3 regions of the Parazoarcus sp. PS-13 R2A genome follow, and region 2 is predicted to be linked to each of the others. Evidence: predicted binding sites of a transcription regulator. Region 2 holds the regulator's gene; each other region holds the start of a gene.
What was found. Region 2 encodes FNR, which switches genes on or off when oxygen is low (the NO sensors DNR and NnrR bind a similar motif). Its sites were predicted from a motif close to TTGANCTAGNTCAA; they were not measured.
Positions count from the first base shown of each region.

Region 1: a site for FNR is predicted at 2,344-2,357, ahead of cobA (uroporphyrinogen-III C-methyltransferase). Genes of this name have one in related genera too.
Region 3: a site for FNR is predicted at 2,268-2,281, ahead of AC22G6_RS20530 (cytochrome-c peroxidase). Genes of this name have one in related genera too.

Region 1 covers NZ_JBYEXN010000015.1:18,793-23,616, reverse strand. Annotated here, with positions in the region: gene AC22G6_RS14380 (c-type cytochrome) at 1-345, opposite strand, end outside; gene AC22G6_RS14375 (cytochrome D1 domain-containing protein) at 542-2,266, opposite strand; gene cobA (uroporphyrinogen-III C-methyltransferase) at 2,430-3,308, shown strand; gene AC22G6_RS14365 (type I glyceraldehyde-3-phosphate dehydrogenase) at 3,422-4,501, shown strand; gene AC22G6_RS14360 (class I SAM-dependent methyltransferase) at 4,494-4,824, shown strand, end outside.
Region 2 covers NZ_JBYEXN010000024.1:37,707-42,530, reverse strand. Annotated here, with positions in the region: gene AC22G6_RS18540 (PHA/PHB synthase family protein) at 1-1,183, shown strand, start outside; gene AC22G6_RS18535 (Crp/Fnr family transcriptional regulator) at 1,302-1,988, opposite strand; gene AC22G6_RS18530 (SirB2 family protein) at 2,110-2,499, shown strand; gene fnr (fumarate/nitrate reduction transcriptional regulator Fnr) at 2,517-3,257, opposite strand; gene hemN (oxygen-independent coproporphyrinogen III oxidase) at 3,380-4,771, shown strand.
Region 3 covers NZ_JBYEXN010000032.1:19,228-24,051, reverse strand. Annotated here, with positions in the region: gene AC22G6_RS20535 (Ldh family oxidoreductase) at 111-1,136, shown strand; gene AC22G6_RS20530 (cytochrome-c peroxidase) at 1,193-2,191, opposite strand; gene AC22G6_RS20525 (LysR substrate-binding domain-containing protein) at 2,339-3,295, shown strand; gene AC22G6_RS20520 (ABC transporter ATP-binding protein) at 3,456-4,382, shown strand; gene AC22G6_RS20515 (ABC transporter permease) at 4,379-4,824, shown strand, end outside.

The DNA of each region.
Region 1 (4,824 bases), on a different contig from region 2:
TCCACGATCGGCCGGAAAGCCGCGCATCAGCTGATCAATGATCCAGCGCGCTTCGAGTTCGGAGAGAATGCCGCGAAACGGCGGCATCGGCGTGCCGGGACGCCCGTACATGACGGTTGCCACCAGTCCGTCGACCGGTTTGTCCGCAAGTGCAGCGGGGGTCAGCGCGGGCCCGAGCCCACCGCCAAGCGTCAGCCCATGACAGGAGCCGCAGTCCTGGCGAACCATGTGCACCAGCACGCGTTCGCGTTCGGCCGCAAGCGGCGGCGTGGCCGAAGCGAACACGGACATCAGGGTGAGCCCGACAAGAACGAGAACATGCATCAACAGTGCTGGCGGCTTCATCATGCTATCCGTATGCGCTTCATCTGGGATAAGCATGACGCCTGAGCCCCATGCATGCCTTGACCCGAATCAACCGTGCCCTTCGGCAGCCGGGGCCGGCCCCGACTTCGGGCCGCAGAGACGAAAAAGCCAGGACAATCGCTGACGAGAGTCCTGGCCGTCGGAGCAGCGCGACCGGCGTCGCGCCTTCACTGCATCAATACACGTCGTGCTGGGTGTTATACAGGTTGAACTTGCCGGTCGGCGTGATCAGACGCGGATCCTTGATCACCGCCTTGAGCGTGCGCGTCTTGTCATCGACCACGACGATTGCCGACTCCTGGTTCTTGGCTGACCACACCGAGAACCAGACCTCGTCACCCTTGACGTTGTACTCGGGCTGCAGCACGCGCTTGGCGCCTTCACCCAGCTCAGCCCACTTCGCGATCGGCAACACCTCGAAGCCCTTGTCGAGCTTGTTGATGTCATACACGGCGATCGACTGGCTTACCGCCGGATCGGGGTTCAGTGCGGTGTCCACCCACAGGTTCGTCGACTTCGGGTGAGTCTTGAGGAAGAGCGATCCTCCGCCCTGCCCGTTCAGCGACTCGACCATCTTCCACGCATACTGCTTGTGCTTCTCGGGATCGGTACCGATCAGCGCAATGGTTTCGTCGCCGAGGTGGCCGGTCGCCCATACCGGACCATACTTGGGATGGATGAAGTTGGCGCCACGACCCGGGTGCGGGATCTTGCCGACATCGATCAGACCGGCAAGCTTGCCGTCCTTCGAATCCACCGCCGCAACCTTGTTTGACTGGTTGGCGGCAACCATGAAGTAGCGCTTGGAGCTGTCCCAGCCGCCATCGTGCAGGAAGCGTGCGGCTTCGATCTCGGTGGTTTTCAGCGCGTTGATGTTGGAGTAATCCACCATCAGGATCTTGCCGGTTTCCTTCACGTTCACCACGAACTCGGGCCGGTAGTGCGAGGCCACGATCGAGGCAACCCGCGGCTCGGGGTGGTATTCCTGCGTGTCCACCGTCATGCCGCGCGTACCGACGATCTTGAGCGGTTCGAGCGTGTCGCCTTCCATGATGACGAACTGCGGCGGCCAGTAGGAGCCTGCAATCGCGTACTTGTCCTCGAAACCCTTGTACTTGGAGGTTTCGACCGAGCGGGCCTCGAGACCGGTGCGGATCTCGGCGACGGTGTCCGGTTTCTCCAGCCACAGGTCGATGAGGTTGATCTTCGCATCGCGACCGATCACGTACAGGTAACGACCGGACGCCGAGGTGCGCGAAATGTGGACGGCATAGCCGGTCTTGAGGATGTTGATGATCTTCTTGCTGTCGCCGTCGATCAGGGCCACTTCGCCACTGTCACGCAGAGTGGTGGAGAAGATGTTGTCGAGGTTGTAGCTGTTCATCTTCTTCGTCGGACGCTTCTCCGGCGGCACGATCACCTTCCACGTCGCCTTCATGTCGGCCATGCCGAACTCCGGCGGTTGCGGCGGGGTTTGCTGAACATAGCGCGCCATCAGATCGACTTCGTCATCGGTCAGCTCACCCGACGTACCCCAGTTCGGCATCCCGGCCGGCGAACCGTACTTGATGAACACCTTGAGGTACTCGGTGCCCGAGGCCAGGGTCTTGTCGGGCGTCAGCGGCTTGCCGGTTGCGCCCTTGCGCAGCACGCCGTGACAGCCTGCACAGCGCTGGAAATAGATCTGCCGGGCCTTGTCGAACTCGGTCTTGGACATCGACGGTGCCTTGGGATTGATGTCCTGATACATCTCGACCGCCTCAAGCGGCGAACCACCCGCCTGGTACTTCATCTCGGCAGGCGAGACGTCCTTGTGAGTCTCCTCGGCCCAGGCCGCAGTCAGTGCCAGCGGCAGCGCAGCCAGCACGGCGGCATGACGAATCCAACGCATATGCTGCATTTTCCCTCTCCTTCGTAACGCATGAACAGACGAAAAAATCATGCGATCAGTATCGAACTGGTGCCGACTTGCGATCCTTGATGTGAATTAATTTTCCATGCTGCACTTAGGGATAAAGTCCAGTCATCCTAAAACTAGCAGATATTGACTGAGAATAAAGACCATGACCCAAAGCACCCTGCTTCGCCCTGCGTCCTCCTCGCTCATCCACCTCAACCGGGGATCTGCTGGCTCCTTCGCAAGCCCGGCGGCACCGCGCGAACCCGGGCACGCCGGCACCGCAACCGGCTCGGTCGCCCTCGTGGGCGCCGGCCCGGGCGACCCCGAACTGCTCACCATGAAGGCGGCCCGGCGCATCGCCGAAGCCGATGTCATCGTCTATGACCAACTCGTGGGCGAAGGCATCCTGGATCTGGCGCGCCCCGATGCACGGCGCATCTATGCGGGCAAGAAGGCCGGCAGGCATGCACTGCCCCAGGACGAGATCAACCTGCTGCTGGTGGAACTCGCGCTTCAGGGGCTCAGGGTCGTTCGCCTCAAAGGCGGAGACCCCTTCATTTTCGGACGCGGCGGGGAGGAGATGCAGGCACTGATCGCCAGCGGCATCGCCTGTGAGGTCGTACCCGGTGTCACCGCTGCAGCAGGCATGGCGGCAAGCACCGGCATTCCGCTGACGCACCGTGACCATGCACAGACCGTGGTGTTTGCCACCGGCCACCTGAAGGAAGGCAGCGTCGATCTCGACTGGGACGCGCTGGCCAGACCCCATCAGACCATCGTCATCTACATGGGCCTGGGTGCGCTCGACATCATCTGTCGTGAGCTGGTAGCGCACGGTCTGTGGCGCACCACGCCTGCCGCGGTCGTGCATGCCGCCACAACGCCGCAGCAGCGCATCGTCACCAGCACCCTGATGTCGCTCCCCTTCGAGGTGCGTGCCGCGAAGCTGCAGACGCCCAGCCTGATCGTGGTGGGCACGGTGGTTGAGCTGCATACCATGCTGACCAGAACGGTCGATCAGGTTGCAGCGCTTGCCGTCTGACCAGGCCCCTCGAACACCACGACGCTGCAATTCATCAGCGGACCTCCCGATGCCATAAACTGGGGTGGGCCCTGCATCGGTTGTAGAATCCTGCCCTTGTCCCGCATCCCATCATGGCAGGCTCGAACGTGGCGTCATCCCGCTCCAACCCGTTTCGCATCGCGATCAATGGTTACGGTCGCATCGGCCGTTGCTTTCTGCGTGCCCTTCACGAATCGTCGATCAGCGACCGCTTCAAGGTCGTTGCCATCAACGAGCCGGCCGATCTGGCCAGCATCGCCTACCTCACCCGCTTCGATTCCACCCACGGCCGCTTTCCCGGCCGGGTCGTCGCCGATGACGACGCCCTGCTGATCGGCGATCAGATGATTGCGGTCACCCACGCCACCACGCCGGAAGGCGTGGACTGGGCAGGCCTGGATCTCGATCTGGTGGTCGAGTGTTCGGGCCAGTACAGCGACCGCGCCGCACTGCAGCGCTTTCTCGATTCCGGTTGCCGGCGCGTGCTGCTCTCACACCCGGGCAACAGTGCCGCGGATGTGGACGCCACGATCGTGCACGGCATCAACGATGAAACGCTCACCGGCACCGAACGTCTGGTCTCGAATGCGTCGTGCACCACCAACGCGGTCGTCCCGGTGCTCGATCTGCTGCATCGCGAGCTCGGGATCGAGCAGGTACTGCTCACCACCCTGCATTCGGCGATGAACGATCAGCCGCTGATCGACGGTTATCACGACACCGACCTTCGCCGCACGCGCTCGGCAATGCAGTCGATCATTCCGGTCTCGACCGGTCTGGCGCGCGGAGTGGAACGGCTGCTTCCGGCGCTGACCGGCCGCGTGCACGCCAAGGCGATCCGGGTGCCGACGCACAACGTGTCGGCCATCGACATGGTGCTCACCCTCGAGCGCGACGCGTCAGCCGCGCACATCAACACCTTGCTGCAGCAGGCTGCCGCAGGTCCGTTTGCCGGCCTGATCGCCTGGTCGGACGAGACCCACGCCTCGATCGACTTCAATCACGATGCACACTCGGCCATCGTCGATGGCAGCCAGACCCGTTCCTGTGGTCCGCGCATGGTCAACCTGCTGGTGTGGTTCGACAACGAATGGGGGTTCGCCAACCGCATGCTCGATGTGAGCCGTCACTGGCTGAGCCTGAGCGACCACACGGCTGCCGCCGATGCCTAGCCCTGCCCTGCTGCTTAATCTGGCGCTCGACCTGTTTTCAGGCCAGCGCCAGCCGCGCGTTACGGAACCCGAGCTGGTGATGGACGACCCGGCCAGTGCCGAAGCCTTCATGCTGGCGGGGCGCGAAGACGGCATCCTGGCCCACACCTACCTCTACCATGCAATCCAGGCCAGCGCGGTCATCGCCCCCGGCGCCACCGTACTCGACCTTGGTTGCGGCCCGGCAAACCAGCTGGCCTTCATTGCCCGACTCAACCCCGACGCCCGCTTCATCGGTCTCGATGCGTCCGATGCGATGCTCGATCTGGGACGCGAAACACTGG
Region 2 (4,824 bases):
TGTCCGGATGACCGACCCGGACGATTTCCATGTTGGCGAAAATCTCGCCACGACGCCAGGCGAGGTGGTCTTTCGCAATAATCTGCTGGAGGTGATCCATTACGCGCCGACGCAGCCAAAGGTGCATGCGAAGCCGATCGTGATCGTCACGCCGTGGATCAACAAGTTCTACATTCTTGACCTGGTGCCGCGCAAGAGCATGATCCGCTTCCTCCTCGATCAGGGGATGGACGTCTTCATCACGAGCTGGAAAAACCCCGGCGCGTCCATGCGCGATTGCAGTTTCGACGATTACCTCACCGAAGGCGTACATGCCATCATCGAGTGCGCGCGAAGCTTCACCGGGCAGGACAAGGTGCATGCAGTTGGCTACTGCATCGGAGGCACTGCACTGTCGATGTACATGGCATGGGCAAACCGCCATTTCCCAGAGGACGAGGTGCCGGTTGCGGACTGGACCCTGCTCACCACGCTTGTCGATTTTCACAAGCCGGGCGACATCGAGGTCTTCATCGACGAAGCCAGCATCCGCTACATCATCGACAACATGGCCAGCAAGGGCTATCTCGACGGCAAGGAAATGGCTTCCGCTTTCCGCCTGCTGCGCTCGAACGGCCTGATCTGGCATTACGTTGTGCAAGGCTGGCTGTACGGCGAAACGCCGCCGCCATTCGACGTGCTGTACTGGAACATGGATACCACGCGTATGCCGTACGCGATGCATTCGTGGTACCTGCGCGAGCTTTACCTGAACAACAAGCTGATTCATCCCGACGCACTCGAGGTGGCGGGTGAGCCGCTCGATCTCGGCCGTATCACGCAACCGCTCTACGTCGTTTCCGCAGAGGACGATCACATTGCGCCGTGGCTGCAGACTTTCCGTGTGGTCAACCACGTCACCGGTCCGAAGCGCTATGTGCTCTCGAGCTCAGGCCACATTCTCGGCATCGTCAATCCGGTCGTCACGCCGCCCAAGCGCAGGTTCTGGGCCGGTGAAGCGCATCGCTCGGATACGGCCGAGCAGTGGCGCAATCGCACTGAAGAGCAGGCGGGCAGCTGGTGGGCCGACTGGATGGACTGGGTCAAACCCCACGCCGGAGAGCTGATCGAAGCGAGGCCGGCGGCAAGCGAGCAGTTTCCTTCTCTCGCACCGGCGCCAGGAACCTATGTGCTTGAGTCCTGAGCGCTGACGCGTGAAGGCTTCGGCTTTCAGCACCCGGGTATCGTGAAAAACGGCCTCTTGCTCGTTCAAGAGGCCGTTGCTTTTCGGGGGGGACGGAAGGACTTGAGCGGGTGAAGTGCTACCCGCTGTAGCGCGACAGTGCCTGCGGATTGTGAAGCGTGATGCGCTTGCCGTGAACGGTGATGAGTCCATGGTCTGCCAGGTCGTGGAAGATCCGCGAAAGGGTCTCGGGCGTCAGGTTCAGGCGTGACGCGATGACCTGCTTGCTCGTGGGCAGGGAGATGTCGCAAGCCTTGGTGCCGTCCTCTTCGGTTTGCTGGAGGAGGTAACCGATTACGCGCTGTGTGCTTGAGCGCAGGGAATAGGTTTCTACGTCGCGCACCATGTTATGCAGGCGGACCGCCATGCCTGCCAGCAGCTTGCGTGCAAACTGCGGATCCTGATCGATCAGGTCGGATACGACGTTCTGGCCGATATGAAGCAACGACATGTCGGTAAGCGCTTCGGCAAAAACGGGGTAGGGGCGGTTCATGAACATCACCGCTTCGCCAAAGCTTTGCTGCGGGCCGACGATTTCGACCACTTTCTCGTTGCCCTGAGCTGACGAGAAACCGAGCTTGAGCTGTCCTTCGGTGACGAAATAGAAACCGTGGGCAACGTCGCCGCGCTGGAACAGCAGTTCGCCCTTGCCCAGTCGGCGTTCGCGGGTATAGCGTGCAACACGTTCCAGCTCACTCTCCGACAGCTCCCCGAACAGGGAGATCTGACGGAGCTGGGTAAGGATGTCTGAGGCGGTCTGGTTCATTCCGTGCTCCTGCATTTCACTTTCGATTCTAGCCTGCGTGGCCGAATCCTGTTTGTTCTGTCATTGTTCGGTGCCCGACCAGGGCGCACCGGTCAGCATTTTCCCCGAGGAGGAACGAAAGATGTATCAGGCGATCAAGCACATCCACGTCACCTGTGTGATTCTGAGCCTTGCCGGCTTCGCGCTCAGGGGAGTGTGGATGCTTGTTGATAGCCGTCTGCTCACACATCGTCTGACGCGCGTTCTGCCGCATGTGGTCGATACCGTGTTGCTTGGCAGTGCGATCACGCTGGCGGTGATGATCGAACAGTACCCGTTGCAGGCACCGTGGGTGACCGCCAAGGTCATCGGCCTGATCGTCTACATCCTGCTGGGCGCCGTTGCCCTGAAACGTGGCCGAACGCGCACCGTGCGCGGGGCTGCGTTCGTTGCTGCGCTGCTCGTGTTCAGCTGGATCGTGTCGGTCGCGCTCAGCAAGAACGTCGGCGGCTGGTTCGCCGCCTTTGCCTGAGCGCGACAGTCCGGGGCTCAGCGCGCGCCGGGCTGGTGCTGAATGAGTTTCTTGAGACCGTCGTTGTCGAGAATGCGGATATGTTTCTGCTGCACCGCGACGAGGCCGTCTTCCTGAAAGCGGGAGAAGGCACGCGAGACCGTTTCCAGCTTCAGGCCCAGATAGGAGCCGATCTCTTCGCGGGTCATGCGCAGGTGAAACTCGGCGGCCGAGAAGCCACGAGCGGTGAAGCGCTGCGACATGTTGAGCAGGAAGGCCGCCAGACGCTCTTCCGCGCGCATGGAGCCCAGCAGCATCATCACGCCGTGATCGCGCACGATCTCACGGCTCATGACCTTGTGGAACTGGTGCTGCAGGCCTTCGATCTCGCGCGACAGTTCTTCCAGCTTGGCGTAGGGAATGACGCAGACTTCGCTGTCTTCGAGCGCAACCGCATTGCACGAGTGGAGCTCGGTGCTGATGCCGTCGAGACCGATAATCTCGCCGGTCATCTGAAATCCGGTGACCTGCTCGCGACCATCTTCGAGCAGAACGTCGGTCTTGAAGGAACCGGCACGGATCGCATAGATGGCTTCGAAGAGCTCGCCCGCTCGATAGAGCGGCTGCTGACGCTTGATCTTCCGACGTCCGCCGACGAGTTCGTCGAGGCGGTTGAGTTCGGTGTCAGTCATGCCGAACGGCAGGCACAGCTCCAGCAGATTGCATTGTGAACATGCGGTTTTGAGCCCCGCCGCGGTGATCGGCACCGTCGCCTTCATTTGCACTGTAAACTTGCTCCGATTCCGGATTGGGGGTAGTCAGAATGTTGCCGTTGATCCAAGTCAACCACAAAACGCCGGCTTTCTGCCATTGTTAAGTAACACATCGACGCAGCCAGACCATGACCAGCCAGACAGACCTCATCTTTGATCCCCAGTTGATTCGACGATTCGACATCAACGGGCCTCGCTATACGTCGTATCCCACCGCAGACAGGTTTGTGGAGGCGTTCGATGCACAAGCACTGACAGACTGGCTGGGAAAACGTGCCGTCGGCGGTGTGAGCCGACCGCTGTCATTATACTTCCACATCCCCTTTTGTAACACGATCTGCTACTACTGCGCCTGCAACAAGATCATCACCAAGGATCATGGAAGGTCTGCCAAATATCTGAATTACCTGGAAAAAGAGATCGAAATGCAGGCGGCGGCCCTGGGTGGCGCACGTCAGGTCACACAGTTACATCTCGGGGGCGGAACGCCGACCTTCCTCTCGCACGCGGAGATGCATCAGCTGATGGATGCGGTCCGCAAGCACTTCAACCTGGTGCCGAATGGCGAATACTCGATCGAGGTCGATCCGCGCAAGGTGGATTTCGACACCGTCGAGATGCTGGCCAACCTCGGCTTCAATCGCATGAGCGTCGGCGTGCAGGACTTCGCCGAGGATGTGCAGATTGCGACCAACCGCGTGCAAAGCGTCGAAGAGACCAAGCTCGTCATCGACGCGGCGCGGGCAACCGGCTTCAAGTCGATCAGCATGGACCTGATCTATGGTCTGCCCAAGCAGAACGTGATCAGCTTCAACCGCACGCTGGAGCAGGTGCTCGAACTCTCGCCCGATCGAATTTCGCTGTACAGCTACGCGCACCTGCCGGGACTGTTCAAGCCCCAGCGCAGGATCATTCCGATCGATCTGCCGTCAGCGGACTCCAAGCTGCAGATTCTGCAGCTTGCCATCCGTCGCCTGACCGACGCCGGCTACGTCTATATCGGCATGGACCATTTCGCGAAGCCGGATGACGAGCTGACCGTGGCGCAGCGGCAGGGGCGTCTGCACCGCAATTTCCAGGGCTATTCGACCCAGGCCGAGTGCGACCTGCTGGCCTTCGGTGTGTCGGCGATCGGCAAGATCGGTCCGGTCTACTCGCAGAACGTCAAGACGCTCGACGAGTACTACGATGCGCTCGATCGCGACGAGCTGCCGGTGCTGCGCGGCATCGAGCTCACCGCCGACGATCTCCTCCGGCGCTCGATCATCCAGGCGCTGATGTGCCATTTCGAGCTGTCGATCGAGTCGATCGAGATTGCACACCTCATCAAGTTCCATGAGTACTTTGCAGACGAAATCGCCGACCTCAAGGAAATGGAAGAGGCCGGGCTGGTGAAGATCGACAAGGACTGGATCAGCGTGCTGCCCGCGGGCCGTCTGCTGGTGCGGGGAATTGCGATGTTCTTCGATCGCTATCTGCGCTCGGATCGCGAGCGGGCCCGTTACTCCCGGGTGATCTGACCGGGCGGGGAGGCGCGGTGCAGCGTAGAATGCGCGCACCGCATCAAACGCTT
Region 3 (4,824 bases), on a different contig from region 2:
AACCGCCTTGCGCATGCCGGCCCGTGAAGCGAATCCGGCCGCCTGCCGGGCCGCATCTGCTTTATGCGTAGAATATTGATCACTGATATTGAGGCCCAGGCGAACAGGACATGAGCACATCGACCAGCAAGACCCTTCTCCCTTTCTCCGAGCTCGAAGCCCTCCTTGCACGGATCTTCGTGCGTCACGGCACCTCGGACGACGTGGCAAAGGTGCTGGCGGCAAACTGCGCCAGTGCGCAACGCGACGGATCTGACAGCCACGGCGTCTTCCGGATTCCGGGCTACCTCTCCACGCTGGCCAGTGGCTGGGTCGATGGCAAGGCGGTTCCACGGGTGGAAGATGTCGCACCCGGCTATGTGGCCGTGGATGCCGGCAATGGCTTCGCCCAGCCCGCACTGGAGGCCGCCCGCCCGCTGCTGCTGGAGAAGGTCCGGCACAACGGCATCGCGCTGCTCGCGATCCGCAACTCCCACCATTTCGCGGCCCTGTGGCCGGACGTCGAACCCTTCGCACAGGACGGGCTGGTCGCCCTGGCCTTCGTCAACAGCATGGCCTGCGTCGTGCCGCATGGCGGCCACAAGCCGCTGTTCGGCACCAATCCGATCGCCTTCGCCGCGCCTCGCGCGGGTGCCGATCCGCTGGTGTTCGACCTCGCCACCAGCGCCATTGCCCACGGCGACGTGCAGATTGCCGCCCGCGAAGGTCACACCCTGCCCGAAGGCTATGGCGTGGACCGCAACGGCGAGCCGACCCGGGACCCCGCCGCGATTCTCGACGGTGGCGCACTGCTGCCATTCGGCGGCTACAAGGGCTCGGCGCTGTCGATGATGGTCGAACTGCTCGCGGCAGCACTGACGGGCGGCAATTTCTCCTTCGATTTCGACTGGTCGCAGCATCCGGGTGCAAAAACACCGTGGACCGGCGAACTGCTGATCGTGATCGATCCGTCAAAGGGTGCCGGCAGCAATTTCGCCCAGCGCACGGAGATCCTCGTCAGGGAAATGCAGGACGCAGGCCAGACCCGCCAGCCCGGCGATCGCCGCTATCGCCAGCGCGCCGAATCCGCACGCGTCGGCATTGCGATCGATACCAGCGAACTGGAGAAGCTGCGCGCGCTGGCCGGCGAAGGCTGAAGCGAAACAATGCAGAAAGGGGGCCGAAGCCCCCTGCATTTCAAACCCCTTGAAGCCTACTTCGAGAACGGCTGTGGCCGCGGTGTCGTATCCGACGAAGGTGGCAGGATCGGCAGTGCAAAACTTGGCTGATCGCCGGTCAAGGTCTTCAGGAAGGCCACGATCTTGGCATTCTCCGCATCGGTGAACTTCTTGCCCAGCTGCAGGCGCCCCATGATGTCGACGGCCTCGGCGAGCGTGTTGGCCGCACCATCGTGGAAGTACGGATAGGTCAGTTCCACGTTACGCAGGGTCGGCACCTTGAAGTTGAAGCGGTCCGCGTCCTTGCCGGTCACATCCGCACGGCCACCGGCAGTGGCCTTGGTTTTGTAGGGCTCGACGATACCCATCTTCTGGAAGGAGTTGCCGCCCACGGCCTCACCATTGTGGCAGGCAACGCAGCCGCTCTCCTTGAACAAGGTGTAGCCCGCCAGTTCATTTTGGGACAGCGCATCGGTCTTGCCCAGCAGCCACTGGTCGAAGCGCGAGTTCGGCGTCACCAGGGTTTTCTCGAACTCGGCGATGGCGAGCGTGACCTGATCGATATCGATCTTGTCCTTGCCGAAGACCTGCCTGAATTCGCGGACGTAGCCCGGAATGGTCTCCAGCACCTGCACGGCCAGGGTATGCGAGAAGCCCATTTCGCCAGGGTTGGCGATCGGGCCACCGGCCTGTTCCTTGAGGTCGGCCGCACGGCCATCCCAGAACTGTGCGAGGTTCAGGCTCGAGTTCAACACCGTCGGTGAATTGATCGGACCTTGCTGCCACTTGTCGCCGATCGAGGTGGGAATGTTGTCCGTGCCACCCATCGAGAGGTTATGACAGGAGTTGCATGAAATGAAACCGGACTTGGAAAGGCGGGGATCGAAGTAGAGCTTCTTGCCCAGGTCAACCAGACCGAGATTGATGTTGGCTGCCGGCTTGATAACCTGAATGGGTTCGTCCGCCGGTGCCGCTGCAGCGCTGGCAGAGATGCCAATGGCAACAATGGAAGCGACGAGGATTTGGAGTCTCATGCTGAACACCTCTAACTGATGAAAAGCTGTTGCAAACGCGATTGCGTGCAAGATACGCTCCACAACTTTCCAGGTATTGACATAACTCAATGTTTTTATTGTAGTTTTTTGCTATACATTGCATAGACAAGTCCTATAGATAGAGCCATGAAACTTACTGCCTTGAGATATCTCGTGGCCTTCGCCGACGAAGGCTCCTTCAGTCGGGCCGCAGAGCGCTGCCAGGTCAGCCAGCCCACACTCAGTGTTGCGCTTCAGCAGCTGGAGAGTGAACTCGGTGTGTCCCTCATCGAGCGCAGCAAAGGACGTGTCGCCCTCACCGACCTCGGCAGGCAGGTCGTCACTCAGGCGCGCAAGGCGCTCGACGATGTCAAACGCATCGAACTTGTGGCCCGTACCGGCAAGAATCCGCTGGCTGGCGACTTTCGCCTTGGCGTGATCCATACCATCGGCCCCTACCTCTTGCCCGAACTCATCTCGGCCATGAAGAAGGTCGCCCCCGACACACGCCTCTACATCGAGGAAAGCATGACCGCGCTGCTCGCGGACAGCCTCAAGTACGGCACCATCGATGCGGCAATCATTGCGCTGCCGTTCGACATGCCGGGCATCAGGGTGCACCCGCTGTATGACGAAGAGTTTCAGGTCGTGGTACCCAAGGGGCACCGTTGGTCAAAGCGCAAGAAGATCGCGCGTCACGAAGTGGGCGACGAAGACGTGCTGGTGCTCAAGGCAGGCAACTGCTTTCGCGAACAGGTGCTCGACGCCTGCCCCGAGATGAGCCACGCAGACGGCTCGGCGCTTGAAGGGCATTCGATCGAGACCGTACGCTGCATGGTGGCATCAAACTATGGCATTTCCGTCCTGCCCGCTTCATCGCTGGGCGGCGTATATCGCAACGACATGGTGACAGCCATCCCCTTCGAAGCACCCGCGCCCTCACGCCGGGTTGCTATCGCCTGGCGTGACGGCTTCACCCGCACCGAGGTCGTTGACGCCATCATCAGCGCCGCCAGCATGATGAAAAGCCCATGCTACCAGGCCATCGAGCCCCCGGATCAGAAGCAGGATGCCGCCTGCACGATCCCGTCGCTAGCGTGTTGATCCGTGCCGCACAGAACACACATCTGCTGCAGGACACGTGATTCGAGCAACTGGGGCTGACGGCGTTCGCCGCGGTGTTCCCGGGTTGTTGATCGCCGTGCGCCATGTCGTTCTCTGGCGGATACCAGACACCGTTGCAACGTCTGGTATGTTCACGGTCATGACGACAATGATTTCCATCTCCAGCTTATCCAAGACCTACGAAGGCGGTTTTCAGGCACTCAAGACCGTCGACCTCGACATCCGGCAGGGCGAGATTTTCGCGCTGCTGGGGCCCAACGGCGCGGGCAAGACAACGCTGATCAGCATTGTGTGCGGGCTGGTCAATGCATCGACCGGCACGGTGAAGGTCGGCGGCCATGACATCGTGGCCGACTACCGCGCGGCGCGCGAACTGATCGGGCTGGTGCCGCAGGAGCTCACCACCGAAGCCTTCGAGACCGTGTTCTCGGCCGTGAGCTTCAGCCGTGGCCTGTTCGGCAAGCCGGCCAATCCGGCCTACATCGAAAAGGTGCTGCGCTCGCTGTCGCTGTGGGACAAGCGCAACAACAAGATCATGACGCTGTCGGGCGGCATGAAGCGGCGCGTGCTGATTGCCAAGGCCTTGTCACACGAACCCCGGGTGCTGTTTCTGGACGAACCGACCGCGGGCGTGGACGTCGAATTGCGGCGCGACATGTGGGCGCTGGTCAGCGAACTGCGCAAGCAGGGTGTCACCGTGATCCTGACCACGCACTACATCGAGGAAGCCGAGGAGATGGCCGACCGCATCGGCGTGATCACCCGTGGCGAGATCATCCTGGTGGAAGACAAGGCCACGCTGATGCACAAGCTGGGCCGCAAGCAACTCACCGTGCAACTGCAGGAGGCCATCGACACCATCCCCGAATCGCTTGCGGCCTATGGGCTCGAACGCAGCGCCGAGGGGAATGCGCTGGTGTTCACCTACGACGCCGAGCGTGCGCAGCACGGGGTCGCCGCGTTGCTGCGCGATCTCGCTGCGGCGGGCATCCTCTTCAAGGACGTGAACACGACCCAGAGTTCGCTGGAGGATATTTTTGTGGATCTGGTGAAGGAAGAGCGATGAACCTGCACGCAATCAATGCCATCTACCGCTTCGAGATGGCGCGTGCGCGACGCACGCTGACCCAGAGCATCATCTCGCCGGTGATCTCCACCTCGCTGTACTTCGTGGTGTTCGGCGCCGCCATCGGCTCGCGCATTCCGCAGGTTGACGGGGTGAGCTACGGCAGCTTCATCGTGCCCGGCCTGATCATGCTGGCGCTGCTCACGCAGAGCATCGCCAACGCCTCGTTCGGCATCTACTTTCCGCGCTTCACCGGCACCATCTACGAAGTCCTGTCGGCACCGGTGTCCTATCTGGAGATCGTCATTGCCTACGTGGGGGCGGCCGCCACGAAGTCGATCATCCTCGGGCTGATCATCCTCGCCACGGCCGCGCTGTTCGTGCCGCTGACCATCCAGCACCCGCTGTGGATGCTGATGTTCCTGGTACTGACCGCCGTCAC